2 regions of the Streptomyces sp. NPDC017448 genome follow, and region 2 is predicted to be linked to the other one. Evidence: riboswitches for the same ligand, from Rfam matches in the RefSeq annotation. Region 2 holds a riboswitch; the other holds the start of a gene.
What was found. A riboswitch is a leader RNA that binds a small molecule or an ion and turns the genes downstream of it on or off. The one in region 2 is predicted to bind S-adenosylmethionine.
Positions count from the first base shown of each region.

Region 1 (15,766 bases), on a different contig from region 2:
GAGGCGATCTGCTCCTTGGTCTCCACGTCCTTGGCCTGCTCCAGCAGAGCGGCGGAGACGGCCTCGACGGCCTTCTCGATGCCGCGCTTGAGGGCCATCGGGTTGGCGCCGGCGGCAACGTTGCGCAGACCCTCGCGGACGAGAGCCTGGGCGAGAACGGTGGCGGTGGTCGTACCGTCGCCGGCGACGTCGTCCGTCTTCTTGGCGACCTCCTTGACCAGCTCCGCACCGATCTTCTCGTACGGGTCCTCGAGCTCGATCTCCTTGGCGATGGAAACACCATCGTTGGTGATCGTGGGCGCGCCCCACTTCTTCTCGAGGACGACGTTACGGCCCTTGGGGCCGAGGGTGACCTTGACGGCGTCGGCGAGCTGGTTCATCCCGCGCTCGAGACCGCGCCGTGCCTCCTCGTCGAACGCGATGATCTTGGCCATGTGAAGTGGTCCTCCCGGACAGGGGTGGATTGCTCCGGACCGAGAGGCGCCCGCGACGGACGGCCTGCCGTGTGGTGGTTCCTTGCCCCACCGCACCTGCGGACCTCACCGGCCCGGTCCAAAATTCTGTCACTCTCACCTGGAGAGTGCTAACGCCAATGATTAGCACTCGACCCCCGAGAGTGCAAGCGCCTCGGGCGAGTACCCGCCAGGCGGTCCGGGGCCGCGGGGGCGCGACAGGGGGCCGTCGGCCGTACGGCCCCCGGGGGGGCTCCGCCGCCCCCGGACGCGCGTAGGGCCCGATCCCCGGCTGGAGCATTCCCGGGGTCGGGCCCTACGTGCGTGAGTGGTGTCGTCGGACGACCGTGCCGAGCTCAGCCGACGGCGAGCTTGACCATGTCGGCCTGGGGCCCCTTCTGGCCCTGCGAGATCTCGAATTCAACTCGCTGACCCTCTTCGAGGGTGCGGTACCCGTCCATCTGGATCGCGCTGTAGTGGACGAAAACATCCGCACCACCGTCGACCGCGATGAAGCCGTACCCCTTCTCCGCGTTGAACCACTTGACGGTGCCCTGAGCCATGCCTAACTCCCCTATTACTGGCCCTTGCACGGGACCGCACTTCGCGGGCCCGGGTCGCGACTCACCCTCCGACAGGAGAGGGTGCGCGGCGCCGCAGCGCGTCGACCGCGGCCGAATGTATCCGTCCAACTGCCCTCTGCAACAGGTCAATCGGACGAGAAATCTGGGCGCGCTTGAACACGCGAATATGCGGGTTTCCTGAGATTTACGGGCAAGTCGGGCCAGACAAAGGGCACTTAAACCGCAAGAGGTTCACGTACTTTGGCTGCTTCTTATCGGGGCCGGGCGCATTCTCATATGCGGGCGGCACGAGCAGCGAACGGGGCTTCCCCAACTGTACCGCGCTCAACCATGCAGAATTGCCCCCTCCGCTTCTGGAGCGGAGGGGGCAACTGAGGTCACACGAAAGCACCATGGCCGCACGGGGCCCGACGGTCCCGCAGGGCTCGACGGTCCCGCGGAGCCCGGCAGCCCCATGGGGCTCGGCAGCCCCACGGGGCTCGGGCCGGGCCGGCTCAGCCCGGATCGGACCGGCCCGGCCCGAGGCGGCTCGGCCCGGATCGGCCCGCCCGGGACGGTTCAGCAGCCGCCGGCGACCGCGGGGATGATCGAGACGCCCGCGCCGTCCGGGGTGGCCGCGTCCAGGCCGCCCTCGAAGCGCACGTCGTCGTCGTTGACGTACACGTTGACGAAGCGGCGCAGCTTGCCCTGGTCGTCCAGGACGCGGGCCGCGATGCCCGGGTGGTCCTTCTCCAGGGACTCGATGACCTCGGAGAGCTTCGCTCCCTCCGCCGTGACCTCGGCCTGGCCGCCCGTGTAGGTGCGGAGGATGGTGGGGATGCGGACCTTGACGCTCATGACGGACGCCTTTCTCGGTGCTGCGGTCGGGATGGTCAGGCGGAGGCGAGGCCCGCGGCGCGGAACGCGTCCAGGCTCGGCTTGATGGTCGCCGTGGCCTGCGAGGTGGGGGCGACCGCGTCGAGCGTCTTGAGGCCGTCGCCGGTGTTCAGGACGACGGTGGTGAGCGCCGGGTCGATCACGCCGGCCTCGACCAGCTTCTTCGTCACGCCGACGGTCACCCCGCCCGCCGTCTCGCCGAAGATGCCCTCGGTGCGGGCCAGCAGCTTGATCGCGTCGACGACCTGCTCGTCGGTGACGTCCTCGACCGCGCCGCCGGTGCGGCGGGCGATGTCCAGGACGTACGGGCCGTCCGCCGGGTTGCCGATGGCCAGCGACTTGGCGATGGTGTTCGGCTTCTGGGGCCGTACGACGTCGTGGCCGGCCTTGAAGGCGGCGGAGACCGGGGAGCAGCCCTCGGCCTGGGCGCCGAAGATCTTGTACGGCCTGTCCTCGACGAGGCCGAGCTTGATCAGCTCCTGGAACCCCTTGTCGATCTTGGTGAGCTGGGAGCCGGACGCGATCGGGATGACGATCTGGTCGGGCAGCTTCCAGCCGAGCTGTTCGCAGATCTCGTACGCCAGCGTCTTGGAGCCCTCGCCGTAGTACGGGCGGAGGTTGACGTTGACGAAGCCCCAGCCCTCGCCGAGCGGGTCGCCGATGAGCTCGGAGCAGAAGCGGTTGACGTCGTCGTAGGTGCCCTCGATGCCGACCAGCTCACCGCCGTACACCGCGGCCATGACGACCTTGCCCTGCTCCAGGTCGTGCGGGATGAAGACGCAGGAGCGCAGGCCGGCGCGGGCGGCGGCGGCGCCGACGGCTCCGGCCAGGTTGCCCGTGGAGGAGCAGGAGAGGGTGGTGAAGCCGAAGGCGCGGGCGGCCTCGACGGCGATCGCGACGACGCGGTCCTTGAAGGAGTGCGTCGGGTTGCCGGAGTCGTCCTTCACGTACAGGCCGCCGGTGACGCCCAGCTCGCGGGCGAGGTTGTCGGCCTTGACGAGCTTGGTGAAGCCCGGGTTGATGTTGGGCTTCTCCGCCACGTCGGCGGGGACGGGGAGCAGCGGGGCGTACCGCCAGATGTTGTCCGGGCCGGCCTCGATGCGCTTGCGCAGCTCCTCGGGGGAGGCGGTGGGCAGGTCGTACGCCACTTCCAGCGGCCCGAAACAGGAGGCGCAGGCGAAGAGGGGGCCGAGCTCGAACCGCTCGCCGCACTCGCGGCAGGAGAGCGCCGCGGCGGGACCGAGATCGACGGCCGGGGCGGAAGAAGTGGTGGTGCCTGCAACGGTCTGAACAGCCATGATGGCGGAGGTCCCTTTCTCCTCATCTTCCTCGCGACGCATTTCGCCGCAAGACGGAATTGGCACCTTCCCCACCGTGACCTCGCGGTCGGCAGGAGGGTTGCCGGGACTTCAACGGGCCGTTCCCTCAGTCCCTCTGGATGAGCTCTGTGGCACTGGATCTTCGATCCAGGCGTTTATGCGCGCTCCGACCCCGACATGCGATGGCTCCGCGCGTTGCTCAAGACTGTAACCGAAGCACCGGACCGGCGAGATAGTCGTCCGAACCGCGAGATGGATCACACACAGGGAGTGCCGACCGTGCTCGAAGAGGTGGAACGCTGGCTGACCAGGCGTTCCTGGTCGTCCGGCGACCGCCCGCTGAACCGGCTCACCGAGGCGCGGGCCGCCGACCCGCGGCGTACGACCGTGAGCGTGGTGCTGCCCGCGTTGAACGAGGAGGCCACGGTCGGCGCGATCGTGGCGACGATCCGGCGGGAGCTGATGGAGGAGGTCCGGCTCGTCGACGAACTCCTGGTGATCGACTCCGGCTCCACCGACGCCACCGCGTCCGTGGCGCGGGCGGCGGGCGCGCGGGTGGTCCACCGGGACGCGATCCTGCCCCGGATTCCGGCGGTGCCCGGCAAGGGCGAGGTCCTGTGGCGGTCACTCCTGGTGACCAGCGGCGAGATCGTCTGCTTCGTGGACGCGGACCTCCGGGACTTCTCGGCGGACTTCGTCTCGGGGACGGTCGGGCCGCTGCTGACCGACCCCGACGTGCAGTTCGTCAAGGCGATGTACGACCGCCCGCTCGGCGACGAGGCGGGCCAGGGCGGCCGGGTCACCGAACTGGTGGCACGCCCGCTGCTCAATCTGCACTGGCCCCGGCTGGCCGGGTTCGTGCAGCCGCTGGGCGGCGAGTACGCGGTGCGGCGCTCCCTGCTGGAGCGGCTGCCGTTCCCGGTCGGTTACGGGGTGGAGCTGGGGCTGCTGGTGGACGCGCTGCACACGGTGGGGCTGGACGCGCTGGGCCAGGTCGACGTCGGCGTACGCGTCCACCGCCACCAGGACGGGCGGGCGCTGGGCCGGATGGCGGCGGCGATCTACCGCACGGCGCAGCTCAGGCTCTCCCGCGGCCATCTGGTGCGGCCGTCGCTGACCCAGTTCGAGCGCGGCGAGGGCGGCTTCGTCCCCCGTACGCATCCGGTGGACACCGAGGAGCGGCCGCCGATGCGGGAGATCGCGGAGTACGCGGAGCGGTGGGCGGCGTGAGGCGGTGAGCGCCCGGAGCGCCGCGGCCGTGTGAGGCGGTGGGCGGATGGAGCGCCGCGGCCGTGTGGGGCGGTGGCCGGGTGGAGCGTCGGGGCGTTTGGGGGCCGGGCTCACGGGCTAGGTTCCGGTACATGGTCTCCGAGCACACGCCTTCCCCCGGTTCCACCGCTTCCCAGGTCCTCGTCGCGTCCAACCGCGGCCCCGTCTCGTACACGCTCGGTGAGGGCGGGGAGCTCGACGCCAAACGCGGCGGGGGCGGCCTCGTCTCCGGGCTGAGCGCCGTCGACGACAAGGTGTGGGTCTGCGCGGCCCTCGGCGAGGGCGACCGCGAGGCGGTCCGCCGCGGGGTCGGGGAGCCGGGCGTCCGGATGCTGGACATCGACGCCGAGGTGCACGCCGCCGCCTACAACGGCATCGCGAACTCGGTGCTGTGGTTCGTCCACCACATGCTCTACCAGACGCCGGTCGAACCGGTCTTCGACGCGGAGTTCCGCCGGCAGTGGGCCGCGTACGAGACGTACAACCGGGCGTTCGCGCGGGCGCTGGCCGAGGAGGCGGAGCCGGGGGCCTCGGTCCTCGTCCAGGACTACCACCTGGCCCTGGTCCCCGGAATGCTGCGCGAGCTGCGCCCGGACCTGAGGATCGGCCACTTCTCGCACACCCCGTGGGCGCCCGTGGACTACTTCCGGCTGCTGCCCGACGACATCGCCGAACAGCTGCTGCGCGGCATCCTCGGCGCGGACCGGGCCGCCTTCCTGACCCGCCGCTGGGCGGACGCGTTCATCGCCTGCTGCACCGAGATCCTCGGCGGGACGGGCCGGACCCGGGTCGGGGTGCACGGCCTCGGGGCCGACGCGGACTTCCTGCGCCGGCGTGCGCACGAGCCGGACGTGGACGAGCGGATGGCCGCGCTGCGGGAGCAGGTGGGCGAGGGGCGGAAGACCATCGTCCGGGTGGACCGCACCGAGCTGTCCAAGAACATCGTGCGCGGCCTGCACGCCTACCGGACCCTGCTGGAGTCCCATCCGGAGTGGCGCGAGCGCGTCGTGCACATCGCCTTCGCCTACCCCTCCCGCCAGGACCTCGCCGTCTACCGGGACTACACGGCGGCCGTGCAGTCGCTGGCGACGGAGATCAACGGCCAGTACGGCACCGAGGGCTGGACCCCCGTCGTCCTCCACGTCAAGGACGACTTCGCCCGCTCGCTGGCCGCGTACCGGCTGGCGGACGTGGCCCTGGTCAACCCGATCCGCGACGGCATGAACCTGGTCGCCAAGGAGGTCCCGGTCGTCTCGGACCAGGGCTGTGCGCTGGTGCTGTCACGGGAGGCGGGGGCGTACGAGGAGCTGGGCGAGGACGCGATCACGGTGAACCCGTACGACGTGACGGGCACGGCGGAGGCCCTGCACGAGGCGCTGACGATGCCCGGCGACCAACGGTCCGCCCGCACGGAGCGGCTGGCCGGGGCGGCGACGGCGCTGCCGCCGCAGCAGTGGTTCCTGGACCAGCTGGAGGCGCTGCGCCAGGAGTGAGGGGAGCGGCCGGAGGGCCGCACGGCCTGCGCAGGCCGCAGGCGCCGGTGGGGCGCCGCCGGACGTGCGCCGGGAGCCGGGCCGCGCGGCCCGGCTCCGCACTGCGGCGCGGCGCGGCCGGGAACTACAGCCGTTCCGCCAACGCCGCCAGGAAGGCCACCACCGCCGCCGGGCCGGGGACCGACAGGTCCGCGCGTTCGGCCAGTTCGGGCACCTCGGCGCTGCCGCTGCACACCAGGAGGCCGGGGACGCCGTCCGGGCCCTCGGTCCGCAGCTTCTCCACGGCGGCGAAGGCGGCGAGGTCCCCGAGGTCGTCGCCCGCGTAGATCACGGACTCCGCGTCCAGCTCGGCGACGAACCGGGCCAGGGCCACGCCCTTGTCCATGCCGGGCGGCCGCAACTCCAGGACCAGGCGGCCGGGTTCGATGATCAGACCGTGCTGCGCGGCCAGCTCGCCGAGGGGGCCGGCCAGCGTATCGAAGGCCGCCTGCGGGTCCTCGGCGCGCCGGGTGTGGACCGCGACGGCCTGCCCCTTCTCCTCGATCCAGGCGCCGTCCCCCACGCCGAGCTTGTCGAGGAGGCCGGGAAGTTCGGCTCGGACCGCGGTGACGCCCGGGTGCGGGGCGGGGGCGTCGACCGTTCCGGTCACGGCGTCCCAGCGCTCGGCGCCGTAGTGGCCGAGCACGACCAGGTGCTCCAGGCCGGGGACGCCCGCGAAACCGCCGTACCGCACCGCCACGTCCGCCGGGCGGCCGGTGATCACGGCGACGGCCGCGACCTTCGGCGCGAGGGCGGCGAGCGCCTCGACGGTGCCGGGGTGGGCGCGCGCCTGCTCGGGGTCGGCGACGATGTCGGCGAGCGTGCCGTCGAAGTCGAGGGCGACGACCGCGCGGTCGGGCCGGGCGAGCACGGCGTCGAGCCCCTCGCGGCCGGCCGGAGTGGTCGGGGTCGGCAGGTTTTCCGGGTGACTGCCCATGGGGCGAGCCTAATCCCTCGGCGTCGGAGAGCGCATACGTACGCCGCCGGCCCGTGCGGACGCCTGCGCCGGGGCGACCGAGCTTGACACCCGCTCCCTCACAACTCCATGATTCCATTAATTGACTCATGGAATCGAGGTGAGGCGCGTGGCAGACACGAGCACCCCCAACGCGGCGCCCGGCAGCTGGGCACTCGAAGCCCGGGGCCTGGGCAAGCGCTACCGACGCGGCTGGGCGCTGCGCGACTGCTCCTTCCGGATTCCGGCCGGCCGCATCTGCGGTCTGGTCGGCCCGAACGGGGCCGGCAAGAGCACCCTGCTCGGGCTGGCGACCCGGCAGGTACAGCCGACCACCGGCGGCCTGCGGGTCTTCGGCGTACCGGTCGACGACCCCGCCGTCCTGCCGAAGATCGCGTTCCTGGGGCAGGACAAGCCGCTGTTCAAGCGGTTCACCGTGGCCGAGACCCTCCGGATGGGCGCGGAGTTGAACCCCGAGTGGGACGCCGCCGCCGCGCACCGCATCGTCCGCGCGGGCAACGTTCCGCAGAACGCGCGGGTCGGCACGCTCTCCGGTGGCCAGCGCACCCGCCTCGCCTTCGCCCTCGCCTTCGGCAAACGGCCCGACCTGCTGCTCCTGGACGAGCCGATGGCGGACCTCGACCCGCTGGCCCGCGACGAGATGAGCACCCTCCTGATGGCGGAGGCCGTCGAGCGCGGCACCACGGTGGTGATGTCCTCGCACATGCTGACCGAGCTGGAGGACATGTGCGACTACCTGCTGGTCGTCGCCGAGGGCCGCATCCGCATGGCCGGTGACGCCGACGCGCTGGTCCCGGCCCACACCCTGGTCACGGGGGTGAGCCACGACGGCTCGCTCCCTCCCGAGCTGGGCCACCACACGGTCGTCGAAACCCGCCTCCAGGGGCGGCAGTTCCAGGCGATGATCCGGCCGCGGGGACCGCTCCCGGCCGACTGGGAGACCGCCGAGCCCTCGCTGGAGGAAGTCCTCCTCGCCCACCTCCGCTCCCCGGACGCACCCTCGCTCTACACCCAGGGCGCCCGCGTCGACGCCGAAGGGATCCAGGCCGCATGAGCGCCACCCTCACCGAGAAGCCCACCGCGACCGGTTCGGACCGCCGCCTGCTGCGCGGGCTGCTCTGGCTCGTCGTCCGCCAGCACCGGATCGCCCTGACCTGCGTCCTCGGCCTGACCCTGCTGACCGCGATCTGGATCGTGTACGAGCGCAACGAACTGGTCCAGTTCCTCGACGCGAAGGGCTGGCCGGAGAAGGACGCCGGGCAGCCGATGGAGAACCACCGCGGCTACGAGTACATCACCAACATCATCAACGGCCTGCCGCTGATCCTCGCCGTCTTCATCGGCGCCCCGCTGATCGCGGGCGACCAGGAGAGCGGCACCGCGCAGCTCGTCACCACCCAGTCGGTCTCCCGCCGCCAGTGGCTGATCGCCAAGCTGGGCCTGGCCTACACCCTCGCGCTGGTCTCCGGCGTGGTGCTCTCGGCGCTGTTCACCTGGTGGTGGAAGCCGTACCGCTCGATCTTCCTCAGCGGGTGGACCGACGGCGTGATCTTCGACAACACCGGGCCCGTCCTGCCCGCGTTCCTCCTCTTCCTCACCGCCGCGGGCATCACCATCGGCGTCTTGGTCCGCCGGGTGCTCCCGGCCATGGTGGGCGCGTTCCTCTTCACGTCGGTCACCACCCTGTTCGTCTGGGACGAGATCCGGTTGCGGCTCGGCTCCTCGCAGATGTTCACGTACCCGAAGGACACCGAACTTCCGGAACGCTTCGCCGACGCGTACGAGGTCGACCGCTGGGTCGGCAGTGCGGACGGGACTCTGTACAACTGGGGCATCTGCGCCGAGACGACCGAGAAGGCGCAGAACGCGTGCATCGAGAAGCACGGCATCGTCAACGACGTGATCGAGTACCTCGACTACAGCCAGATGGGCGCCATGCAGTGGACCGCCACGGGCCTCCTGCTCGCCGGGACGGCCCTGCTCACGGCGTTCACCCTCTGGTGGGCCTCGCGCCGCCCGCTGTAGGTCCGGCCCCCTGTCCTACGTAAAGTGTCGGCAATCGAGCGGAAGGTGAAGTCCGTGGTCGTGTTCCGCATCGACCGGCGCAGTGGGGTGTCGACCTACCTCCAGATCGTCCGGCAGGTCGAACAGGCTCTGCGCATGGGGGCGCTGGAGGAGGGCGACCGGCTGCCCACCGCGGCCCAGGTCGCCGCGACCACCAAGGTCAACCCGAACACGACGCTCAAGGCGTACCGCGAGTTGGAACGTATGGGACTCGCCGAAGTACGGCAGGGCGCCGGAACGTTCATCACCCGCACCCTCGCCCAGCCCCAGTCCGGCCCCGACTCCCCCCTGCGGTCCGCGCTGGCCGACTGGATGGGCCAGGCCCGTGCCGAGGGCCTCACCGGGCAGGACGTCAGGGCCCTGTTCCACGCGGTGTTCGCGAGCGCGTACCCGGGCGAGGCGCCGGACTGACCGGCGCCGGACCCCTGCGACCGCGCCTGACCGGCGCCGGGCCCACCGGCGCCGGTCAGGCGCGGTTGTAGCGGTAGCCGCTGCCGTGGGCGGGGCCGACGTCGTGCAGGATGCCGGAGCCGGCCAGGGTGAAGGACGAAGGATCGGTGTCCCGGCACATACCGGTGGACCGGGCCGTGTCCACCACGCCGGCGCCGACGTTGATCCGCGTCCCGCCGGACGCCACGGAGCTGAGCTTCGCCGTGTACTCGCAGTGCCCCGAGCCCTGTACGTCGGAGACGAGGGTCACCGCCGACCGGCCGGGCGACACCCGCCGGATGACCACGGTGTGGGGCTGGAGGACGTCGTACTGGGACGCGATGGACCAGGTACCGACGAACTGCTGCGGCACCCGGCCGTCCGGGGCGGGGCCGGGGTCCGACGCGGGCGGCTTCGCGCCGTCTCCGGACCCGCTCGACGCCGACGACCCGGCGCCGCCCTGCCCGCCCCCGTCTCCGCCGGCGCCTGCGGCGTCCGCGGACCCGCCCTCGCCGGACCCACCGCCGCCGGGCACGGAGCCGCCGCCGCCGGCGTCGTCACCCTCCCCGGCGCTTCCCTCCCCCTTCTCCCCCTTCTCTCCCTCGTCCCCCTTCTCCGCGCCCTCGTCCTTCGGGTCGTCCTTCCCGCCGTCCTTCGCCCCGTCCTTGTCGTCGCCCTTCTCGGAGGGCGAGGCCGCGGGGCCGGAGGAAGCGCCAGCGGAACCGGGTGGCGTCGCGGCCTCCCCGCCCCGGGCGTCCCCGGGGCCTCCGGGGTCGCGGTTGAGGAACGCCGTGGTCCCACCGGCGGCCAGCACGGCGACGACGACGGCCGCGACGATCCAGACCCGGCGGCGACGCGACCGGCCCCCGTGGGAGGCGGAAGGCGGCTCAGCGGCGGCCGGGACGGGCTTCGCGGCCGGTTCGACGGCCTCCACCGGAGCCGGGCGCAGATCGACCGTCCCGAGGTCACGGTGAGCGGGGGCGGCAGCGGGCACGGGGACCGGGCCGGAGGCCGGGACCGGGGCGGAAGCGGCGGTCGGGACCGGGCCGGGGGCGGGAACCGGGGCGGAAGCAGCGGGATCAGCGGCTTCAGGCGCGGGAGCAAGGGGTTCCGGCGCGGAGGCAGCGGGCGCGCGGTCGGGCCCCTCGGCCCCGGATACGTCTGCGGCCTCGAGAACACCCTCCCCCTCGCGTGCCCCCTCCCCCTCACGTACAGGTACGAGTACGGGTACGGCCGTGCCCCGGTCCTCCGGCGAGTCCACCCCGACCGCGCCCTTCGAGCCCCCCGAACTCCCCGGCTCTCCCCCCTGCCCCGGAACCTCCGCGTCGAGCAACAGGGCCGACTGACGCGCCAACCGGGCCAGCAGCACGGGCGGCAACCAGGCGCCATGCGGGGCGGCCTCGGACTTCGAGGCCGCAAGCTCCTCCAACAGGGCTTCCACACTTGGCCGTTCGGCGGCACTCTTGGTCAGGCAGCGTTCGATCAGCGCGCGCAGGTGAGCGTCCGCCACGGCGGTCAGATCCGGCGAGGACTGAACGATCTGGAACATCACGGAATGCTGGTTGCTCGCGCCGGCCCCGAACGGCAGCTGCCCGGCCGCCGCGTACATCAGCACACAGCCGAGGGAGAAGACGTCCGCCGCGGGACCGGTCGCCTCGCCCAGGATCTGCTCGGGCGCCATGAAGCCGGGCGAGCCGATGACCATGCCGGTACCGGTCAGCAGGGACTCGACGGACACCTGGAACGCGCGGGCGATACCGAAGTCGATGACGCGGGGACCGTCGACGGTGAGCAGAACGTTGGAGGGTTTGAGATCCCGGTGGACGATCCCTGCGGCGTGAATGCCCCGCAGGGCCCGCAACAGCCCCTCGGCCAGCGCCTGCACGGACGCGGCGGGCAGCGGACCGTGCTCCCGGACGGCCTGCTCCAGAGAGGGGCCGGGTACGTAACCGGTGGCCACCCACGGCTGCTCGGCGTCCGCGTCGGCGTCGAGCACGGGGGCGGTCCAGCGGCCCCCGACCCGGCGGGCGCTCTGGATCTCCCGGCGGAAGCGGGCCCGGAACTCCCCGTTCGCGATGTGCTCCTCGTGCACCACTTTCACGGCCACGGTGCGCCCGCCCGCCGACCGGGCCAGATACACACGGCCCATCCCGCCCGCGCCGAGCCGGCCGAGCAGCGGATAGGGCCCGATCCGCACGGGGTCGCCGGCCGCGAGCGGGCGTATGCCCTCCATCGCCGTGTACCGCCGGCTGTCCGCGCCCGTACGCCCGCCGCCGCCCGCTCCCGCGCCTTCGTCCGTTCCCGCGCCTTCGCCCGTGCCGCCATTCATCCTGAACAGTTCCCCCGATGGCCGTGACCCCTGCGGTAGTTCACGCTCGACCGGAGCCGCGCGCCCGCCCAGGATAGGAGCATCGCGCTCCGGGAGATCATGGGGCTCCCGGTCCCGGGGCGGTCACGCGGGGCGCGGACCACGGAGCCCGCGGTGCCCGTTCCGGTCGATCGGCCGGCAGCACCTGCCGCCCGTCCGTCCCGGTACGGGTACCGCGCCGGGGCGTACGGGCGCTGCCTCCGGGCGGCCGAGGACCGGCGAATACAATCGGCTCCATGTCGAAGCCTGACGCACTGCTTGTCGACGTTGCCGCCCTGGTGGAGTCAGGGCACAGCAACCAGATGCCTCTGACCGTGGTCGCCGGGGGCGCCGTCATCACCGGCCGCCTGGCCCCCGAAGCCGTGTGGAGGCAGCGGGTCTCGGAGGTCCTGGCCGACTCCGCCCACCTGAGCGACTTCTCCACCGTCTTCACCACCACCACACCCGGAGAAGGCCCGCCCACCCACCTCCACTTCCACGTGGCCCGCATCCTGCAGGGCACCGTCGGCATCCCCGAGACCGGCGGGATGTACCGCGTCGCGATCCAGGACGTCAGCGCCTGGACCATGGGCGACTTCAGCTACTCCGACCACTGACCCACCACCCCACCACCCCGCCGCCCCGCCGGGAAGCCCCGCCCCCAGGAGCCCATCCCCCGGCCGCCCCCCGGCAAGGCCCTCTTCAGCGCGCCCGTGACGCTGCCGCCGGACCTCCCCCGGGGCCTTCCCGGGCGGGGAGGCCGGGGGCCGTTCGCGGCCGGGCCTCTCCGAGCCGTCGACGGCGAACTCCTCCACGGGCGCTCCGGCAGGGTGCGGTACCGCACCGTCCGAGGGCGGGGCGCCAGCACGACGTGCCTGCCCGCGGGCGGCGCCCCAGGGCCGGTCGCTCCGCGGCGAACCGTGACGGAAGCGACGATGTGAACCCTTCGTGAAGACACACGGCCTCTCTGTGTTGACTTCGTGTTTCAATCGTTGATCGATTGAACTATGAGCATCGTGTCCGGCGGCGCTCCTCGGACGCGAGGGCTCCGCACAGCACGGTACGGCGGGGGACGTGGGGGATGCATGACGGAGCGGATACGGTTCAGCCTGCTCGGGCCGCTGGAGATCGAGGCGGGCGGGCGCCCCGTACGGGTGAGCAGCGGTCGGCAGCGGGCGGTGCTGGCGATGCTACTGATCTCTCCGGACCGGGTCGTCTCCGTGGACGCCCTCACCGAGACGGTCTGGCAGGGGACGCCGCCCGCCACCGCTCGTAACCAGATCGCCATCTGCGTCACCTCGCTGCGCAAGGTGTTCCGGGCGGCGGGGGCGGACGACGGGCTCATCGAGACGAGCCACCCCGGGTACATCCTGTCCTCGCGGAACTGCTGGATCGATCTGAAGGAGCTCGGCGAACTCATCGGGCGGGCCCGCCTCGCGGCCGCGCACGAGGACCGGGCCCGCGAGGCCACCGACCTGTTCGAGCAGGCCCTCGTGCTCTGGCGGGGGCGGGTCCTGGACGGTCTCGGCGGCGGCCGGATCGACGACACGGTCACCGAACTCGACGAGCTCTGGCTCGATGTGAACGAGGAGTACGCCGCCCTCCAGCTCCGGCTCGGCTGGCACCGCCCCGTCATCGCGCGGCTGACGCCTCTGGTCAGGGAGCACCCGCTGCGCGAGCAGGCCCGCGCCCACCTCATGCAGGCGCACCACCTCGCGGGGCGGCGCGCCGAAGCACTGCAGCTCTACCGGCTCGGCCGCGAGGCCCTCGTGGAGGAGCTGGGGGTGGAGCCGGGGCCCGCGCTGCGGGAGATGCACCGCCAGGTGTTGCGGGAGGAGGACGGGTCCGCCGCCGCTCCGGGCGGGGAGGCCCCGGCGGGGGCAGCGGCGCCGGCCGCGGCCGCGCCGCCGGCGAGGGCGTCGGTGCCGGCCCAGCTTCCGCTGCCGGCCGCCGCGTTCACCGGCCGCGAGCCCGAACTGGCGACGTTGGACGAGATGTTGCCGGGGCAGGACGACGGCGTGCTCGCCGTCGCCGTCGTCTCCGGGGTCAGCGGGGTCGGCAAGAGCGCGCTGGCCGTGCACTGGGCGAACCGGGTGGCCCGGCACTTCCCCGACGGGCAGCTCTTCATCGATGTCCACGGCTACCGCGAGGACGACCGGCCCCTGTCGCCGATGGCCGTGCTCGACCAGGCGCTCCGCGCGCTGGGGGTGTCCAGCGCGCAGATACCCGCGGGGCTGCCGGAGCGCTCGGCGCTGTACCGGTCGGTGCTGAGCGGCAGACGGCTGCTGATCATCCTGGACGATGTGCGGTCCTCCACCCAGATCAGACCGCTGCTGCCCGGGCGCGGCCAGTGCGTCGTCCTGGTGACCAGCCGGGACCAGCTCGACGAGCTGGCCGGGGACTACGCGGCCGTGCACATCCCGTTGAAGGTGATGACGCCCGACGAGGCCGACCGGATGCTGGCGGCGGTCATCGGGGCCGAGCGGGTGGCCACGGACCCCGTGTCGGCGGCCCGGCTGGTCGAGCTGTGCGGACGGCTCCCGCTGGCGCTGCGGATCGCGGCGGGCCGGCTCGCCACCCGGCCGCACTGGTCGCTGCACCAGCTCACGTCCCGTCTGGAGGATCGTTTCAGCAGGCTCGACGTGCTGAGCCCGAACGACGGCGGGGTACGAGCCGGATTCCAGCTCAGCTACCGCGAGCTGTCCCCGGAAGCGGCGCAGCTCTACCGGCGGCTGGGTCTCCTGCCGGTGGCCACGTTCACCGGCTGGATGGGAGCGGCGGTGCTCGACGTGGGAGTGCACCGGGCCGAAGACCTGATCGAGCAACTGGTCGACGCGCAGCTGCTGGAGGTGTCGACGCCGGGGACCGGCGCCCTGCAGAGCCGTTTCCGCATCCAGGAGCTGCTCCGGCTCTTCGCGTGGGAGCGGGCCCACGTCGAGGACGACGAGCAGGAGCGGGAGGCCGCCGTGGCGCGCGCGTTCGGCACGTTGCTCACCCTGGCCGACGAGGCCCATCGGCGGCTGTACGGCAAGGGCACGCTCCTGCCGCACCGGGCGCGGCACGCGGTCGCCCTGCCCGGGGCCACGGTGGACCGGCTGCTCGCCGACCCGATCGCGTGGTTCGAGTCGGAGCGCACCGCCGTGCTCGGCCTGACCGGGCACGCGGCGCAGAACCCGGCGCTCGGACACGCCTGGGAGCTGATCGCGCGGACGGTCCCGCTGTTCGAGACGCGCAACTACCTGGACGACTGGGAGCAGGCGGCCCGGGTGTCCCTGGAAGCGGCACGGACCGCCGGGGACGGGCCGGGCGCGGCGGTGATGCTGCGTTCGCTCGGCACCCTCGCCATCACCCGCCGCCGGTACGGCGATGCGGAGGAGCTGCTGTCGCAGGCGATGGGGCTCCTCGACGGATGGTCGGCGGGCGACAGCGGGGAGCGGGCGCTCGTGCTGCGCAACCTCGCCCTCTGCGCCCGCTTCAAGGGGGACCTGGACGGGGCGGCCCGCTTCTGCCGGTCCGCGCTGGACCACTTCGGGCACGGCGACGATCTCGCGGAACGTTCGCACGCGCTCGGGCTGCTGGCCCAGATCGAGTTGGAACGCGGCGACACGGAGGCGGGCATCGCGCTCACCCGGGAGGCGATCAGGTCGGGCGAGGCGGCCGGGTCCGTGCGGGGCAAGGCGCAGAACATCTACCGGCTCGCGGAGGCGTACCTGCGGGCGGGAGAGGTGCGGTCGGCCGAGGAGTCGTGCCGGGAGGTCGTCTCCCTCACCCGGGTGCAGGGCGACCGGCTCGGTGAGGCGTACGCCCTGCGCGCCCTCGGCGAGGCCCAGTGGCGTCAGGACCGGCCGCACGAGGCGGAGGCGACGCTGAAGGAGGCGCTGGCCGCGGCGGAAGAGGTCGCGGACCGGTTCCTCCAGG
Region 1 is NZ_JBIRLM010000001.1:32,337-48,102, reverse strand. Features, by position in the region: gene groL (chaperonin GroEL) at 1-434, opposite strand, end outside; gene ACH4K1_RS00140 (cold-shock protein) at 809-1,015, opposite strand; gene ACH4K1_RS00135 (MoaD/ThiS family protein) at 1,595-1,873, opposite strand; gene thrC (threonine synthase) at 1,909-3,210, opposite strand; SAM riboswitch class I at 3,230-3,357, opposite strand; gene ACH4K1_RS00125 (glucosyl-3-phosphoglycerate synthase) at 3,511-4,461, shown strand; gene ACH4K1_RS00120 (trehalose-6-phosphate synthase) at 4,593-5,993, shown strand; gene otsB (trehalose-phosphatase) at 6,118-6,969, opposite strand; gene ACH4K1_RS00110 (ABC transporter ATP-binding protein) at 7,118-8,062, shown strand; gene ACH4K1_RS00105 (ABC transporter permease) at 8,059-9,033, shown strand; gene ACH4K1_RS00100 (GntR family transcriptional regulator) at 9,079-9,483, shown strand; gene ACH4K1_RS00095 (serine/threonine-protein kinase) at 9,539-11,734, opposite strand; gene ACH4K1_RS00090 (hypothetical protein) at 12,106-12,465, shown strand; gene ACH4K1_RS00085 (AfsR/SARP family transcriptional regulator) at 12,934-15,766, shown strand, end outside.
Region 1: linked by a shared signal. The riboswitch ahead of thrC (threonine synthase) and the one ahead of ACH4K1_RS09670 (aminotransferase class V-fold PLP-dependent enzyme) in region 2 are both predicted to bind S-adenosylmethionine.

Region 2 (15,766 bases):
GCCCACGGTCTACGCCCGCTACGACCTGCTGGTGACGGCGGTCGCGGTGGCGGCGCTCCTGGCCGGGGTGGGCAGGCCCCGGGCGCTGGGGGCGCTGGCGGCGTTCGGGGCGCTGCTGAAGGGGTGGCCGGCGCTGCTGCTGGCCGGAGTGCGCAAAGGGCGGCCGACGCGGGCGGCCTGGACGTCGGCGGCGCTGGGCGCGGCGGGGCTCTCGGCGGCGTTCGCGCTGTGGATGCCGGGGGCGTTCGCGTTCCTCGCCTTCCAGCGGGAGCGGGGCACCGAGGTCGAGTCGCTGGGGGCGCTGGTCTTCCACGTGGCGCGGCACTTCGGCTGGGAGGGGCGGGTGGAACTGCGGTACGGCTCGATGGAGTTCCTCGGCCCGCACGTGGAGCTGGTGTCGACGCTGGCGCTGGGGCTCGCGGCCCTGGCGCTGGGCTGGCTGCTGCTGTGGCGGTGGCGGGCGCGGGTCTTCGCGGTGCACACCCCGGCCGAGGCGGCGTTCACGGCGGTGCTGCTGTTCACGGTCACCAGCCGGGTCATCAGCCCGCAGTACGTGGTGTGGCTGGTCGGACTCGCCGCGGTGTGCCTGGTGTTCCGGGGGGCGGCGATGACGCTTCCGGCCGTCCTGGTGGTGGTGTCGGCGGGGGTGACGCTGCTGGAGTTCCCGCTCGGCTTCGGCCATGTGGTGGCGAGCGACGCGTGGGGCGTGGCGCTCCTCGTCGTACGCAACGGGCTGCTGGTGGCGGCCTCGCTGGTCGCGGGGCGGCGGCTGTGGCGCTCGACGGTGCCGGGGAGGCCGCGTACCGGGGCGTCCGCGGCGCCCGGGGGTCAGCCGAGCCGGGCGGCGAGGTAGTCGCGCCAGTCGGCGGTGAACTGTTCGAGGGTGGTGGCGAGCACCGACGTCAGCCCCTGCTCCACCGCTCCCTCGCGGCCCTCGTGCGCGCCGACGGTCTCGTAGAAGGCGATCAGCTTCTCCTTGCCCCACCGCTCCGCGATCAGCTCGCAGGCCAGCCAGCCGCCCTCGTAGGCCCCGGCCAGCTTCGCCGGATCGCCGTCGAAGCCGAAGTCCCGGTCGGCGGGGAGCGCGGCGGGGGTCCGGCCGTCGCGGACGGCCTCGGCCAGCTCGGGGGCGATCGTGTCGGCGGTCCGGTCCTCGTGGCGGTAGGCGGCCCAGTCCGCGAAGCCCTCGGAGAGCCAGACGGGGGTGGCCGTCGAGGTGCTGGTCCGGGTGGCGACATGGGTCGTCTCATGGGTCAGGACGATCCGCTGCCCGAAGCTGCCGAGGGTGGCGTACGCCTGCGGGTTGACGATCACCCGGTCCGCGATGGCGGGGCGCCGGCCGGTGCCGCCGACCTCGCCGGTGGTGACGGCGGCGATGCCCCGGTAGGCGGTCTCCGGCGAGCCCAGCAGCTCCGCCATGGCCTCCACGGACTCGGGGACCAGGACCACCACCCGGCGGGCCCAGGGGCGCGGCCAGGCGTCCGAGACGGCGGGGACGGCGAGGTCCACGGTGTCGGCGATCTGCCGCAGCTCCTCACCGCTCCGGCCGACGCCCAGGACGATGCTGCGGGCCCCCTCGACGACCTCCACGTCCCCCTGCTGCCACAGCTGCCCGGAGGCTCCCTCGGCGGGCCGGTCGGCGGTGATGTACCAGCGGTCGCCGTCGCGCGTCAGCTCCAGGACGCGGCGGGTGGCCACCGGGGCGGTGTCGTAGCCGGCGATCCGGTAGCGCAGCTCCACCTCGGCGGCGGCCCGCTGCCCGTCCTGCCGGGTGATGCCCTTGACCTCGTACGTCCAGGACTTCAGGGGGACGTCGGAGAGCCGGTCCAGCTCGGTGCGCTGGGCGGCCCGCAGCCCGGCGGCCTCCGGGGCGAGGGCGGCGAGGTAGCCGGCCCGGTCGTGGGCGAGGACGGCGGCGGCCCGGCGCTCCAGGGTGGCGTCGAGGGCCCCCGTGGTGAGAGAGGCGTCCCGGCCGTCGGGGGAGCTGCAGGCGGACGCGGCCAGGAGCGCGGCCAGCAGCGGGCCCGCCGCGCGCCGCCGCCTCCGGGCGTCTCCCCCGCGTGCGTCACGTCCTCGTACGGCCACCCGCCGATCGTACGGTCAGATCCGGGTGACCGAGGAGACGGGCATCATGCCGACCGGGTCGTAGCGGACCGCGGCGCCCGGATAGGGGGCGTGGACGACCTGGCCGTTGCCGACGTACATGCCGATGTGGCTGGCGTCGGCCCGGTAGGCGACCAGGTCGCCGGGTTGCGCCTGGGAGAGCGGCACCATGCGGCCGGCGTAGCGCTGGGCCTGGGAGGTGCGGGGCAGGCTCACCCCGGCCTGGGCGTAGGCCCACTGCATCAGACCGGAGCAGTCGAACCCGGAGGGGCCGTTGGCGCCCCAGACGTAGGGTCTGCCGAGCGCCTGGTGGACGGCGGCGACGGCGGACATCGCACGGCCGGAGGCGGGGCCGAGGCCGGCGGGGTCGGGCAGCCCCTCACGTCCGGAGCGCGAGGCCCGGTCGAAGGAGGCGCGTTCCTCGGGCGGCAGCGAGTCGAGCAGCCGGCGGGCCTCGCGGAGCTTGGCCTCCACGGCGCGCTTGTGGCGGGCGACGGCGGCCCGGTTGCGCTCCAGGCCGGCCAGGGCGCGGGTGGCCTCCGCCCGGGTCTGCGCCATCGTGCGCTGGGCGCGCCGCAGCTTGTCCAGGGTGATCGCCTGGCGGGCCCCGGCCCGGTCGAGGGCGGCGGCCCGCTCCAGATAGCTGTCCGGGTCGCCGGAGAGCAGCAGCACCAGGGAGGGGTCGAGGGAGCCGGTGCGGTACTGGGCGCCCGCCATCGCGCCGAGCTGGTCGCGCATCCGGTTGACGCGTTCCTGGCCCCGGACCGTGGCGTCCAGGGCGCGGTCCGCCTCACCGCGCAGCCGCTCCACGCGCTCCCCGGCCGCGTTGAACCGCTCGGTGGCCCGCTCGGCCTCCTCGTAGAGGCGGTCGACGGCGGCCTTCGCGCTCTGCCGGGTCTCCTTCGGGTCGGCGTCGGCCGGCGCCGCGGTCAGCGTCGCCGCCGCGGTGGCGGCGGCCGCCGAGATGACCGTGGTCCGGACGCCTCTCGTGAAGCCGGACTGTGTGCAACGGCGATGGGACACCACAGGTAGCCGCACTCCCTTCCGCTGACGCGGTGGTGCGCAGCCCCTGCCGCCCGGGCGGGCGGACGGAGTCCGGGAGCTGCGCAGCAGCCAGACAGTAATCGGCCGGTCACGCGGCGGCCAAGGACCGCGCCGGGGGCGGAAGGACGGCCTCACACGGCCGCCCCGCCGGTGACCTCGGTCTCCGGCGGGGCGGGGGTGTCAGTGCGGCGCTCGGGGATTCCCTCGTTCGGGCGTGCCGTCACGGGTTTCCCGGGTGCGCTCCGGTGTCAGATGCGGACGCCGAACTGGAAGGTGCCCATGTAGTCCATCGACTCGTAGCGGACGAAGGCGCCCGGCTTCGGGGCGTGCAGGATCTGGTTGTTGCCGGCGTAGAAGCCGACGTGCGCCAGGTTGTTGAAGAACACCAGGTCGCCGGGGCGGAGCTGGCTGCGGCCGATCTTCGTGCCGTCGTTGTGCTGGGTGAACGTGGTCCGGCTGATGTGGACGTTCACCTGGGCGAAGGCCCACTGGGTCAGCCCGGAGCAGTCGTAGGAGTTGGGGCCGGTGGCCCCGGAGACGTACGCCTTGCCGATCTGGGTGGCGGCGGCGGCCAGGGCGGCGGCGCCGCGGTTGGAGGCGGGGGCCTCGTTGCCGAGCGCGACCCGCTCGCCGGCGTCGCGGCTGGCGCGCTGCTCCTCCTGCTTCATCTTGTTCTGCTCGGCCACGGTGAGCGTGTTGAGGAGCTGCCGGGCGTCGGCCAGCTTGCCCTGGTACTTCTTCTTGTTCTCGCCGAGCGCCTTGCGGACGTCGGCGAGGTCGCCGAGCTTGTCCTGCGCTTCCTGGCGCTGCTGGGCGAGGGTGCGCTGCTTGGCCTGGATCTTCTGCAGCGACTCCGTCTGCTTGACCGTCAACTGGTCGAGCGCGGAGGCCTGGTCGAGGAAGCTGTCCGGGTCCGAGGCGAGGAAGAGGGCCACGGAGGGGTCGATGCCGCCGGAGCGGTACTGCGCGGTGGCGATCGAACCGAGTTCGGTGCGCAGCGTGTTCAGCTCGGCCTGGCCGCGGGCGACCTTGTCCTGGAGCGCGTCGACTTCCTTCTTCAGGTTGTCCTGCTGCTCCTTGGCGCCGTTGTACTTCTCGGTGGCGGCCTCGGCCTCGTGGTAGAGCTTGTCGACCTTCGCCTTGACCTCGCTCTTGCTGGGCTTCGGGTCGGCGTGGGCGGCCTGGGAGGACAGGGCCACGGCCGCGGCGGCAGTCGCGGTGAGCACGGTCACGCGGGTGCGGCTCGGCTGCTTGGGACGACGGTGGGACGCCACGGAGGCGAGCTCCTTCTTCCTCTGAGCCGCCTACCGGGCTTGTGGGGGAAAGAATCCCCGGCTCCGTGCACATGACGGACTCGGCGGTTCCTTCGCCGCCACCCCCGATGGGTGGTCAACCGTGCGAAGGTTCGAGGCCTGACCCTAGTGACCATCTTGTGATCAGTTCAAATCCTCACAGCATTTTTCTCGTCACACGCGGCACTTCTTTACTCTCACCCCACCGCGTGTAGTGGCGACTTGACGGTACGTTCCCAGAAAACCGGCATGTCACACATGCCACCCAAATAACTTCAGACGCGCGAAAGGCGCTTGAGGAGCAGGACGGACGCGACCGGCCGCGCCCCGGCCTTCGCCACGCCGTCCGCCACCTCCCGGTCGGTGGAGACGACCACCACGGGCCGCCCCGGCGGTTCGGCACGGGCGAGTTGACGGATCACCTCGTCCGCCGTGACGCCGGGCTTGCTGAACAGCACCCGCACGCCGCGCGGCGGGGCGAGCAGTACCGGGGCGGCCAGTTCGGCCCCGTCGAAGACACAGGTCATCTCGGCGCCGGTCTGCGCGGCGAGCACCGAGAGCCCGCCCAGCAGCCGCAACCGCTGCTTCTCCAGCGGCATCTGGGGATAGCCGGTCTTGGTGACGTTGTAGCCGTCCACGATGAGGTGGGCCTGCGGCAGCGCCAGCAGTTGGTCCAGCAGGGCCGGGTCGGTCTCCGAAAGGGCTCTGGCGGCGATGTCCTTGGGCGACATCCGGCCCGGCTCCAGCGCGTCCACGGTGTCGGCCGGGTGGGTCGTCGCCGGGGGCAGCGCCAACTCCCGCCGCAGCCCCGACGCCGCCTCCAGCACGGTGTCCAGGAGCAGCCGCAGCCGCATGTCCTCCACCGAGCGGCCCTCGCGAGCGGCCCGGCGGCTCGCCTCCAGCGCCGCCTCGGCCTCCCCCAACCGCCCCTTGAGCCGCCGCGCCTCGCTCTCCACGGCGGAGAGCTGGGCGGCCGACTCGGTCCGCACGGCGTCGGTCTCGGCGACGCTGCGGCGCAGGGCGGCCTCACCGCGCTTGACCTCGCTCTGGGCGCTGCGCAGCTTGCGGTGCAGGGACTCGGCCTCCTTGCGGGCCGCCTCCAGCTCGGTGCGCAGCCGTTCGGTCTCGGCGCGGGTGTGGGCGCGGGCCCGCTCCAACTCCTGGCGCAGGTGCTCCAGCTCGCGCCGGGTCTCCTCGTCCGCCCGTTCCGCGTCGGCGCGCTGGACCTCCTCGCCGGCGGCCTCGACCAGCTTGACCCAGCCGGCCGGGCGCAGCACGTAGGCGGCCGCCGCCACGTCGAGGGGGTCGGCGGCGGCGGGCGGCGAACCCGCTTCCAGAGAGGCGGCCAGCTCGGGCTGGGACTGGCCGAGCCGCTCCCCGATCCGCTGCCGGAAGGCGGCGTCGCCCTCCAGCGCGGCAGCCATCGCGTTCCCCGCGAACTTCGCCCGCCGGGTCGGGGTGAACCGGGAGTACTGGCGCAGCTGGGCGGGCAGTTCGGAGACGGTCAGGGCGCCGAAGGCCTCCGCGACCAGCGCGATCACCCGCCGCCGCACTCCTTCGGGCAGCGGACGGCCGAGCGCCTCCGCACCGCCGCCGGCCTCATCGGCCGGCCCGGCGCCGCTGGTCGGCTGATCCACCGTCCGTCACCCCATATACGTGAAGGGCCCGCTCCTCAGGAAGCGGCGCCCGGCTTGTCCACCAGTTCGATCTGATCCACCGCGTTGCACCAACGGCAGCGGACCGACTCGATGGTCTCACTGACCACCTCCCGCTCCTCGACACTCGGCTCACCGGCCAGGTCGAGGTGCACGTACTCCACGACCTTGGAGGAACGGGTCACGTCGAAGCGCGTGAGATTGCCGCACAGGGTGCAGCGCCAGCGGGTCCCGTCGGTCGGCAGGGGAACCGTCGTCATCGTTGCGTCCTCTTTCGTCGTCTCCAGGAGTCCGCGCCGGGCGCGCCGCCGCGTCTCCACCTGTCTACGTCAAGGATCTCGCGGTGCGCCGTCGAACTGCGGAAGTCCTGGCGCAACCCTACGGCCTCGCGTACGGGCCCCGGCACGGCGAGGCGCACCCACACGGTCCGCACGGGTAGGCCATGCTCGGCACATGATCGAGTGGCGGCAGGCCGGGCGGCGGACCACGGCCGGGCGGATCCGGGAGGCGGTGACGTCGGGCGGCGCCCCGGTCGCCCACGGGCTGATCGGCGTCTGCGGGGTGGTCTTCCTGATCAGCCCGCTCTCCGGGTTCGGCGGCGCCGCCCGCGGGGGTGAGGACGCGCTGCTCGCCGCGCAGGCCGCGTACTTCGAGCGGTGGGGGGTGATCCCCGCCGAGCTGTGGGAGGGGTCGGCGCACGCGCTGATCACGCCGTTCACCGCGCTGTTCGTGCACGGCAGCTGGCTGCACCTGCTGGGGAACCTGCTGTTCCTGTACGTGTTCGGCGCGATGACCGAGGAGCGCATGGGCAGGGTGCGGTTCGCCCTGTTCTACGTGGGCTGCGGCTATGCGGCGCTGGTCTGCTACGCGGCGGCGCACGCCGACTCCGAGCAGACGCTGGTCGGGGCGTCGGGGGCGATCTCCGCGGTGCTCGGCGCGTTCCTGTACCTCTTCCCCAGGGCCCGGGTGACCAGCCTGTTCCCGTTCCTCTTCTTCCTGCCGCTGCGCTTCCCCGCCTGGATCGTGCTGGTCTTCTGGTTCGCCCTCCAGTGGGCGGCGGCGCAGAGCGCGGGCAGCGGGCCGGGGGTGGCGTACCTGGCGCATGTGGCGGGGTTCGCGGTCGGGTTCCTGTACGCCTGGGGGCTCCATGGGCGGAGGGCTAGAGTGAAGGTTCCAGCCACCGAGGGAGACAGCCAGCCGTGATCACCGCGATCGTGCTCATCAAGACCAGCGTGGACCGGATTCCGGAGATCGCCGAGGCCATCGCCGCGCTGGACAGCGTCAGCGAGGTCTTCTCCGTCACCGGCACCTACGACCTGATCGCCATGGTCCGCGTCGCCCGGCACGACGACCTCGCCGACGTCATCCCCGGCCGGATCAGCAAGATCCCGGGCGTCGAGGGCACCGACACCCATGTGGCCTTCCGTACCTACTCCCAGCACGACCTGGAGGCCGCCTTCGCCATCGGCCTCGACGCGTAGGCGCCCGACGCCGGCCTCTCGGCCGGGGACGGGCCGCGCGCCCGTCCCCGGCCGAGGCGTTCTCGTACGGCCCCCTCCTCAGAGCTGTGCGGCCTCGCCGCGGTCCGGGACGCAGCGGCCGTCCTCGGTGCGGTAGTTCCAGCGGGCGCCGTCGCGGACCAGCTCGGAGACCGCGCGCAGGAAGCGGTCGATGTGCTCGTCGGGCGTACCGGCCCCGAAGCTGACCCGGATCGCGTTCAGCGACCTCTCGCCCGGCTCGGCCTCGGGCGCGCCGCACTCCCCCGGGTCCTGCGGGTCGCTGCCGAGCAGGGTGCGCACCAGCGGGTGGGCGCAGAAGAGGCCGTCGCGGACGCCGATGCCGTACTCCGCGGAGAGGGCGGCGGCGAAGTGCGAGCTGTTCCAGCCGCGCACCACGAAGGAGATGACGCCGACCCGCGGCGCGTCGTCGCCGAACAGCGAGAGCACCCGCACCTCGGGCACTTCGGCCAGCCCCTGACGGACCCGGGCCACCAGCTCCTGCTCCCGGGCGACCAGGTGGTCGAAGCCCGCCTCGGTCAGGGCCTTGCAGGCGGAGGCGATGGCGTGGACGCCGATGACGTTGGGCGAACCGGCCTCGTGGCGGGCGGCGGTGGTGTGCCAGTCGACGTCCACGCCGCCGTCGGCGCGGCGGGCGACCTTGCGGGACGCGCCGCCGCCGGCGAGGTAGGGCTCGGCCGCCTGGAGCCAGTCGGCGCGGCCGGCCAGGACGCCCGAGCCGAAGGGCGCGTAGAGCTTGTGGCCGGAGAACGCGACCCAGTCGGCGTCCAGTTCGGCGATGTCCACGGGGTGGTGCGGGGCCAGCTGGGCGGCGTCCAGGACGATGCGGGCGCCGTGCGCGTGGGCGGCGGCGGCCAGTTCCTTCACCGGCCACAGCTCGCCGGTCACGTTGGACGCGCCGGTGACGCAGACGAGGGCGGGGCCGTAGGGGTCGCGGTCGGCGAGGGCGCGCTCCAGGGTCTCGACGGCCTGGGCCGGGGTGCGGGGCGCGTTGAGGTAGGTGACCCGGGCGTCGCGCCAGGGCAGCAGGGAGGCGTGGTGCTCGGTCTCGTACACGAAGACCTGGCAGTCGGCGGGGAGGGCGGCGGCCAGCAGGTTGAGGGAGTCGGTGGTGGAGCGCGTGAAGACCACCTGGTCGTCCGCGCGGCAGCCGAGGAACTCCGCGACCGTGCGGCGGCTGCCCTCGAAGAGGTCGGTGGAGAGCTGCGAGAGGTAGCCGGCGCCGCGGTGGACGCTGCCGTAGTACGGGGCGTACGCGGCGACGTCGTCCCAGACCCGCTGGAGGGCCGGCGCGCTGGCGGCGTAGTCGAGCGCGGCGTAGGCGACCTCACCGCCGGTGACGAGCGGAACAGTGACGTCTCGCCCCAGAACGGGCAGCGGGGCACAAACCGACGGGTCGAGGGCAGCGGTGGGGACAGACATGGCGAACTCCCGTAACAGGCAGGCGAAATCCCCGCGCCGGCGGTACGCGGCAGCGCAAGGAGGGGAAAGGAAAAGGGTGCGCGGAAGAAGGGCGACGAGCCCTAGCGCATTCGCTTGCTCACAGAAGGCTCCCTAGGGACCAGGACCCCGGGGGCTGGCATCCGCTGGATGCCGAGGGGCCCGCGCTTGCCGCAGACCTCGCTGCCTACGGCCTGGTCTTCACCCGGGGCACCCCGCCACGGACGGAGGGTTGCCGGACAGCGGGCCGGGGCCGTAGTCGCTGTCACTCATGACCTGCGCAGCATCTTGCCATACCTGCGCACAGGCGCAAGGCGCGGTCCGGATACCGGACCGCGCCCCGTGCGCCGGAGGCCCTCCCGGCGGTGTCAGGCGTTGCTGGCCGCCACCCAGCGCTCCAGGGCCCGCTTGGCCGCGCCGGAGTCGATGGAGTGGGCGGCCACCGCGATCTTGGCCGCGAGCTGTTCGACCAGCGTCCCGGCGCCCGGGTCCAGGGCGACCAGGGCCGCCGCCGAGTTGAGCAGGACCGCCTCCCTCACCGCGCCGCCCTCGCCGTCCAGCAGGCGGCGGGCCACGTCGGCGTTGTACGAGGCGTCCGCACCGCGCAGCGCCTCGACGGGGACGATCGGCAGCCCGACGTCCCGCGGGTCGAACGCCTCTTCGCGGACGGCGCCGTCCCGCACCACCCAGACCCGGGAGGTGGCGGTGGTGGTCAGCTCGTCGAGGCCGTCGTCGCCGCGGAAGACCAGGGCGGAGTTGCCCCGCTCGGCCAGGACGCCCGCGACGATGGGCGCCATCCGGGCGTCGGCCACGCCGACCGCCTGGGCGCGGACCTGGGCCGGGTTGGTGAGGGGGCCCAGGATGTTGAACGTGGTCTGCGCGCCGAGCTCCTTGCGGGCCTTGGCGGCGTACCGCAGGGCGGGGTGGAACTTCACGGCGAAGCAGAAGGTGATGCCCGCCTCTTCGGCGACCTCGACGACCCGCCGCGGGGTCAGCTCCAGGTTGACGCCGAGCTTCTCCAGCACGTCGGAGGAGCCGCTGGCGGAGGAGGCGGCCCGGTTGCCGTGCTTGACGACCCTGGCGCCGGTGCCGGCGATGACGATCGCGGACATGGTCGAGATGTTGACCGTCCTGGCGAGGTCGCCGCCGGTGCCGACGATGTCGACCGTGCGGCCCGGCACCTCGATGGTGTTGGCGTGGGCGTACATCGCGCGGACCAGTCCGGTGACCTCCTCGACGGTCTCGCCCTTGGCCCGCAGCGCCACGGCGAATCCGGCGATCTGCGCGTCGGTGGCCTCGCCGCTCATGATGCGGTCCATGGCCCAGGCGGTCTCCTCGGAGCTGAGGTCCTCGCCGCGCAGGAGCGGGTTCAGAAGGCCGGGCCAGGAGGGGGCCGCCACGCCGTCGCCGCCGCTCGGGGTCACCACGTTCATGGTCCGCTCCAGGGTCCACAGCCGGTCAGAGGAATCGGCTCCACCCTATCCAGCGCCGGGGACCGCGAAGAGCCCCGTCCATCGAATGGACGGGGCTCTCACGGTGGCGATCAGTTCAGGTGATCAGTGGTGGCCGTGGCCCTCGCTGATCTCCTTGTACTCCTCGGGGGTCGCCTTGGGGATCTGGTTCCCCTCGCCGTAGTACCCCTTGCTGAGCTTGGCGCGCAGCTTCTGCACCGGGGAGATCTTGCGCTTGACGCCGTTCTCGTCGACCGCCGGGCCGAGGTCGAGCGGCCGGTACTGCTCGTGCGCCGTGAGCGTGTGCAGCTGCGCGGGGCTGAGCGGCTCGTGGACCTCGACGAACTCACCGTGCGGCAGGCGCTTGATGATGCCGGACTCGCGTCCGTGCAGCACCTTCTCCCGGTCGCGGCGCTGGAGGCCGAGGCAGATCCGCTTGGTGACGATGAACACGATGACCGGTCCGAGGAAGAAGAAGATCCGGACGAACCAGGTGATGGCGTTGATCGACAGGTGGAAGTGCGTGGCCCACAGGTCGTTGCCGCCGCCGATGAGGCCGACGAAGTACGCCGTGATCCATGCGGCGCCGAACGCGGTGCGCGTCGGGGCGTTGCGCGGGCGGTCCAGGATGTGGTGCTCGCGCTTGTCGCCGGTGACCCAGGACTCGATGAACGGGTAGAGCGCGATGACGCCGAGCACCAGGCCGAAGGCGACCAGCGGGATGAACACGCCCAGGACGAGCGTGTGGCCCCACAGGTTGATCTCCCAGCCCGGCATCACACGGACCAGCCCCTCGGCGAAGCCCATGTACCAGTCGGGCTGGGCGCCGGTGGAGACCTGGTCGACCCGGTAGGGGCCGATGGCCCAGATCGGGTTGATCGTGGCGATCGCCGAGATGGCGGCGATGATGCCGAAGACGAGGAAGAAGAACCCTCCGGCCTTCGCCATGTACACGGGCAGCAGCGGCATGCCGACGACGTTCTTGTTGGTCCGGCCGGGGCCCGCGAACTGCGTGTGCTTGTGGTAGAAGACCAGGATCAGGTGGGCCACCAGCAGGCCCAGCATGATGCCCGGCAGCAGCAGGATGTGGATCGAGTAGAACCGGGCCACGAAGTCGTGGCCGGGGAACTCGCCGCCGAACAGGAACATCGAGATGTACGTGCCGACGATCGGCACGGACAGGATCGCGCCCTGGGTGAAGCGGACACCCGTACCGGAGAGCAGGTCGTCCGGGAGGGAGTAGCCGGTGAACCCGGTGAACATGCCGAGCACGAACAGCAGGAAGCCGAACAGCCAGTTGATCTCGCGCGGCTTGCGGAAGGCGCCCGTGAAGAAGACGCGCATCATGTGCACGAACATGGCGGCCAGGAAGATCAGCGCGGCCCAGTGGTGGATCTGCCGCACGAGCAGACCGCCGCGGACCTCGAAGCTGATCTTCAGCGTCGAGGCGTACGCCTCGGACATCCGGATGCCCTGCATGGGCTCGTACGGACCGTGGTAGACGATCTCGCCCATGCTCGGCTGGAAGAACAGCGTCAGGTACACACCCGTGAGGATGATGATGATGAAGCTGTAGAGCGCGACCTCACCGAGCATGAAGGACCAGTGGTCCGGGAAGATCTTGCGCATGTTGGCCTTGGCCAGGCCGTAGATGCCCAGCCGGCCGTCAGCCCAGTCGGCGACCCGCTCGCCCGCCGGGGCCTTGCGCCCGCTCGCCGGTTCGGCGGCGGAGGGGTTTGTCGTCGCAGTACTCATCCGCGCTCCCAGAAGGCAGCACCGACGGGCTCGTCGAAGTCGCCGAGCGCCTCGAGGTTGCCCTCGCTGTTGACTCCGATCCGCAGCTGCGGAAGGGGGTGGCCGGCGGGACCGAAGATGACGCGAGCGCCGTCGGAAAGGTCGAAGGTGGACTGGTGGCACGGGCAGAGCACGTGGTGCGTCTGCTGCTCGTACAGGCTGATCGGGCAGCCGACGTGGGTGCAGACCTTGGAGAACGCGACGATGCCCTCGTGGGCCCAGTCCCGCTGGCGCTTGTCCTTGATGTCGTCCGGCTCGATGCGGACGAGCATCAGGGCGGCCTTGCCCATCTGCGTCTGGAAGTCGTGCGCCTCCGGGTCGAGCCCCTCGGGCATGGCGAAGGTCAGCGACCCGACGGTGATGTGCTCGGGGCGCAGCGGCTTCATCGTGTTCATGTTGATGAGCTGCTTGCCCTCCGCCCAGAGGGTCTTGCGGAGCTTCTTCTCCGGCAGCGGACCGAGGTCGCGCAGCAGGACCACACCGGAGAGCGGCACCAGGGCCAGCGCGCCGAACATGGTGTTGCGGATCAGCTTGCGACGGCCGATCGCGGACTCCGCGGCGCCGGCCGCGAAGTCTGCCATGACCTGGGCCTTGACCTCGGGCGTCGCCTCGATCGGGTGACGGTCGTCCGCGACCTCGACGTCGGACATGAGGGTGCGCGCCCAGTGGACGGCCCCCGCGCCGATGAAGAAGAGCGCCGCGCCCAGGGTGAGACCCAGGGAGAAGTTGAGCGCACTCACATGGCCGAACGGCCAGATGTAGACGATCTTGTCCACCGGGAAGATGACGTAGGAGGCGATGAAGCCCACCGTCGCCAGCATCGAAAGGGTGAACATGAACGCGACGACGCGCTCGGAGCGGTTCGCGGCGCGTTCGTCGAGGTCCTGGATGCGCGGCTGGTGGGCCGGCAGCCCGGGGTCGGCGAACGGGTCGTCCGCACGCTCCACCGCGCCGTGCGCGGTCTCCTGCGCAACGGGCAGGTTGTCTTCTGGAATCTGTTGGCTACTCATGACTTCTTGGCCTTAGCGGTGTGGGCCGCGACCCAAACGGCGACTGCGACGAGCGCACCGAGTCCGAAGATCCAGGCGAACAGGCCCTCGCTGACCGGGCCGAGACCGCCGAGGGCCAGACCGCCGGGGCTCTCCGTCTCATCACCGTTCACGGTCTCGATGTACGCGATGATGTCCTTCTTCTCCTGCTCCGGCATCGTCGTGTCGGGGAAGGAGGGCATGCTCTGCGGGCCGGTCTGCATGGCCTCGTAGATGTGCTTCGGGCTCACGCCTTCGAGGTCGGGTGCGTACTTGCCCTCGGTCAGGGCTCCGCCCTTACCGGTGAAGTTGTGGCACTGGGCGCAGTTGGTGCGGAACAGTTCGCCGCCGTTGGCGACGTCCGCGCCCGCCGGGTCGACCTGCTTGTCGGTCGGCGTGATCGGACCGGCGCCGAGCGACGCGACGTACGCCGCGAGCTGGTCGATCTCCGCCTGACTGTAGATGACCTTCTTCTTCGGTACCTGGGCGCCCGGCTGCTGCGCGGGCATACGGCCCGTACCGACCTGGAAGTCCACGGCGGCGGAGCCCACGCCCACGAGGGACGGCCCGTCGGTGGTGCCCTGACCGCCGGTTCCGTGGCAGCTGGCGCAGCCTACGGTGTAGAGCTTCTTGCCCTCTTCGATGGCGAGGGACTGGGCGGTTTCATCGGCCTGCGCCTTGCCCGCAGGCGCAAACGCGGCGTACAGCCCCCCGGTAGCCGCCAGCGCGAGGAGTAGTACGACGACCGCCGCCAGCGGATGGCGTCGTCGTGCGGAGAGCTTTTTCACGGATTACCCCGGTGTCAGGATCTTCTGCGTCGATGGTGGGCGGGTGCGAGCCCGGTTACTTGATCATGTAGATCGTTGCGAACAGGCCGATCCATACGACATCGACGAAGTGCCAGTAGTAGGACACGACGATGGCGGCGGTGGCCTGGTCGTGGGTGAACCTCTTGGCCGCGTACGTTCTGCCGAGGACCAGCAGGAAGGCGATGAGACCGCCTGTCACGTGCAGACCGTGGAAGCCGGTGGTCAGGTAGAACACCGAGCCGTAGGGGTCGGACGAGAGGGAGAGCCCCGCGTCCTTGACCAGCTCGGTGTACTCCAGGACCTGGCCGCCGATGAAGATCGCACCCATCACGAACGTGATGATGAACCAGGTGCGGAGCTTCTTCACATCGCCCCGCTCGGCGGCGAAGACGCCGAGCTGGCAGGTGAGTGAGGAGAGCACCAGGATGGTGGTGTTCGTCGCCGAGAACGGGAAGTTCAGATGGCCGGACATCTCCTTCCAGTAATCGGGTCCCATCACCGATCGCAGGGTGAAGTACATCGCGAAGAGGGCCGCGAAGAACATCAGCTCGGAACTCAACCAGATGATGGTTCCGACGCTGGTGAGGTTCGGCCGATTGACCGACGGGTGCGCGTGCCCGGTTTCTACTGTCGTTGCTGTCGCCACGACCGACATTATGTCGGTCGCTTATCCCGCCCTCACCCCGGGGGGTGCCGTTCGGTGTGTCCGCGCCGTCCGCAGGGGTCGCGCCCTGCGCCGAACGGCCCATCGCGAGGTCGTCATTACCGGTGCTGACGGCCGGTCGGGCGGAGTACGATCCGCGCATCGGTCCATGGACCGAGAGCCCCGACGACGTCGATGTCACGGAGGAACAATGCAGGCGACCGCCACGGTCCTGGTCTACAGCGACGACGCCAACATCCGGGAGCAGGTGCGGCTGGCAGCCGGTCGCCGGCCCGCCGCGGACGTGCCACCGGTGGAGTTCCTGGAGTGCGCGACGCTCCCGGCCGTCCTCGCGGCGCTGGACGGCGGCGGCGTCGACGTCTGCGTGCTGGACGGCGAGACGGCTCCCATCGGCGGCATGGGCGTCTGCCGCCAGATCAAGGACGAGATCTTCCGCTGCCCGCCCGTGCTCCTGCTGATCGGCCGCCCGCAGGACGCGTGGCTGGCCACCTGGAGCCGCGCGGAGGCCGCCGTGACGCTGCCGGTGGAGCCGGTGGAGTTCGCCGACGCGCTGGCCGGCCTGCTGCGGCAGCGGCTCTCCGTAGGGGCCTGAGAGGCCCCCGGGGCCCGGTGGGCGGGCACCCGGCGGCCTCCCGGCCCGGGTCTCAGACGTGGGGGCGCAGCCGGGCGGCCTGGAGGGTCTGCGGGCTGTCCGGCGCCCCCTCGTGGAGGGCGCTGCCCCGCTGCCACTCCTCCCAGGAGAGGTTCCAGTCGCCGAACCCGTTGCCGAACGGGTCCATGTCCTCGCCCTCGCTGCCGACGACCTTGACGATGTCGCCCTCGCGCACGGTGTCGAAGAACCACTCGGCGTTGCTCGTGCTCATGCCGGTGCAGCCGTGGCTGACGTTGGCGCTGCCCTGGGAGCCGACGGACCACGGGGCGGCGTGCACGTACTCCCCGCTCCAGGTCACCCGGGTGGCCCAGTAAACC
Region 2 is NZ_JBIRLM010000004.1:142,836-158,601, reverse strand. Features, by position in the region: gene ACH4K1_RS09710 (glycosyltransferase 87 family protein) at 1-853, shown strand, start outside; gene ACH4K1_RS09705 (hypothetical protein) at 829-2,085, opposite strand; gene ACH4K1_RS09700 (NlpC/P60 family protein) at 2,101-3,129, opposite strand; gene ACH4K1_RS09695 (NlpC/P60 family protein) at 3,396-4,421, opposite strand; gene ACH4K1_RS09690 (NYN domain-containing protein) at 4,715-6,076, opposite strand; gene ACH4K1_RS09685 (hypothetical protein) at 6,112-6,354, opposite strand; gene ACH4K1_RS09680 (rhomboid family intramembrane serine protease) at 6,548-7,297, shown strand; gene ACH4K1_RS09675 (Lrp/AsnC family transcriptional regulator) at 7,294-7,575, shown strand; gene ACH4K1_RS09670 (aminotransferase class V-fold PLP-dependent enzyme) at 7,654-9,033, opposite strand; SAM riboswitch class IV at 9,211-9,328, opposite strand; gene trpD (anthranilate phosphoribosyltransferase) at 9,420-10,484, opposite strand; gene ACH4K1_RS09660 (cytochrome bc complex cytochrome b subunit) at 10,608-12,257, opposite strand; gene ACH4K1_RS09655 (Rieske 2Fe-2S domain-containing protein) at 12,254-13,306, opposite strand; gene ACH4K1_RS09650 (c-type cytochrome) at 13,303-14,112, opposite strand; gene ACH4K1_RS09645 (heme-copper oxidase subunit III) at 14,168-14,788, opposite strand; gene ACH4K1_RS09640 (hypothetical protein) at 14,988-15,389, shown strand; gene ACH4K1_RS09635 (Ig-like domain-containing protein) at 15,442-15,766, opposite strand, start outside.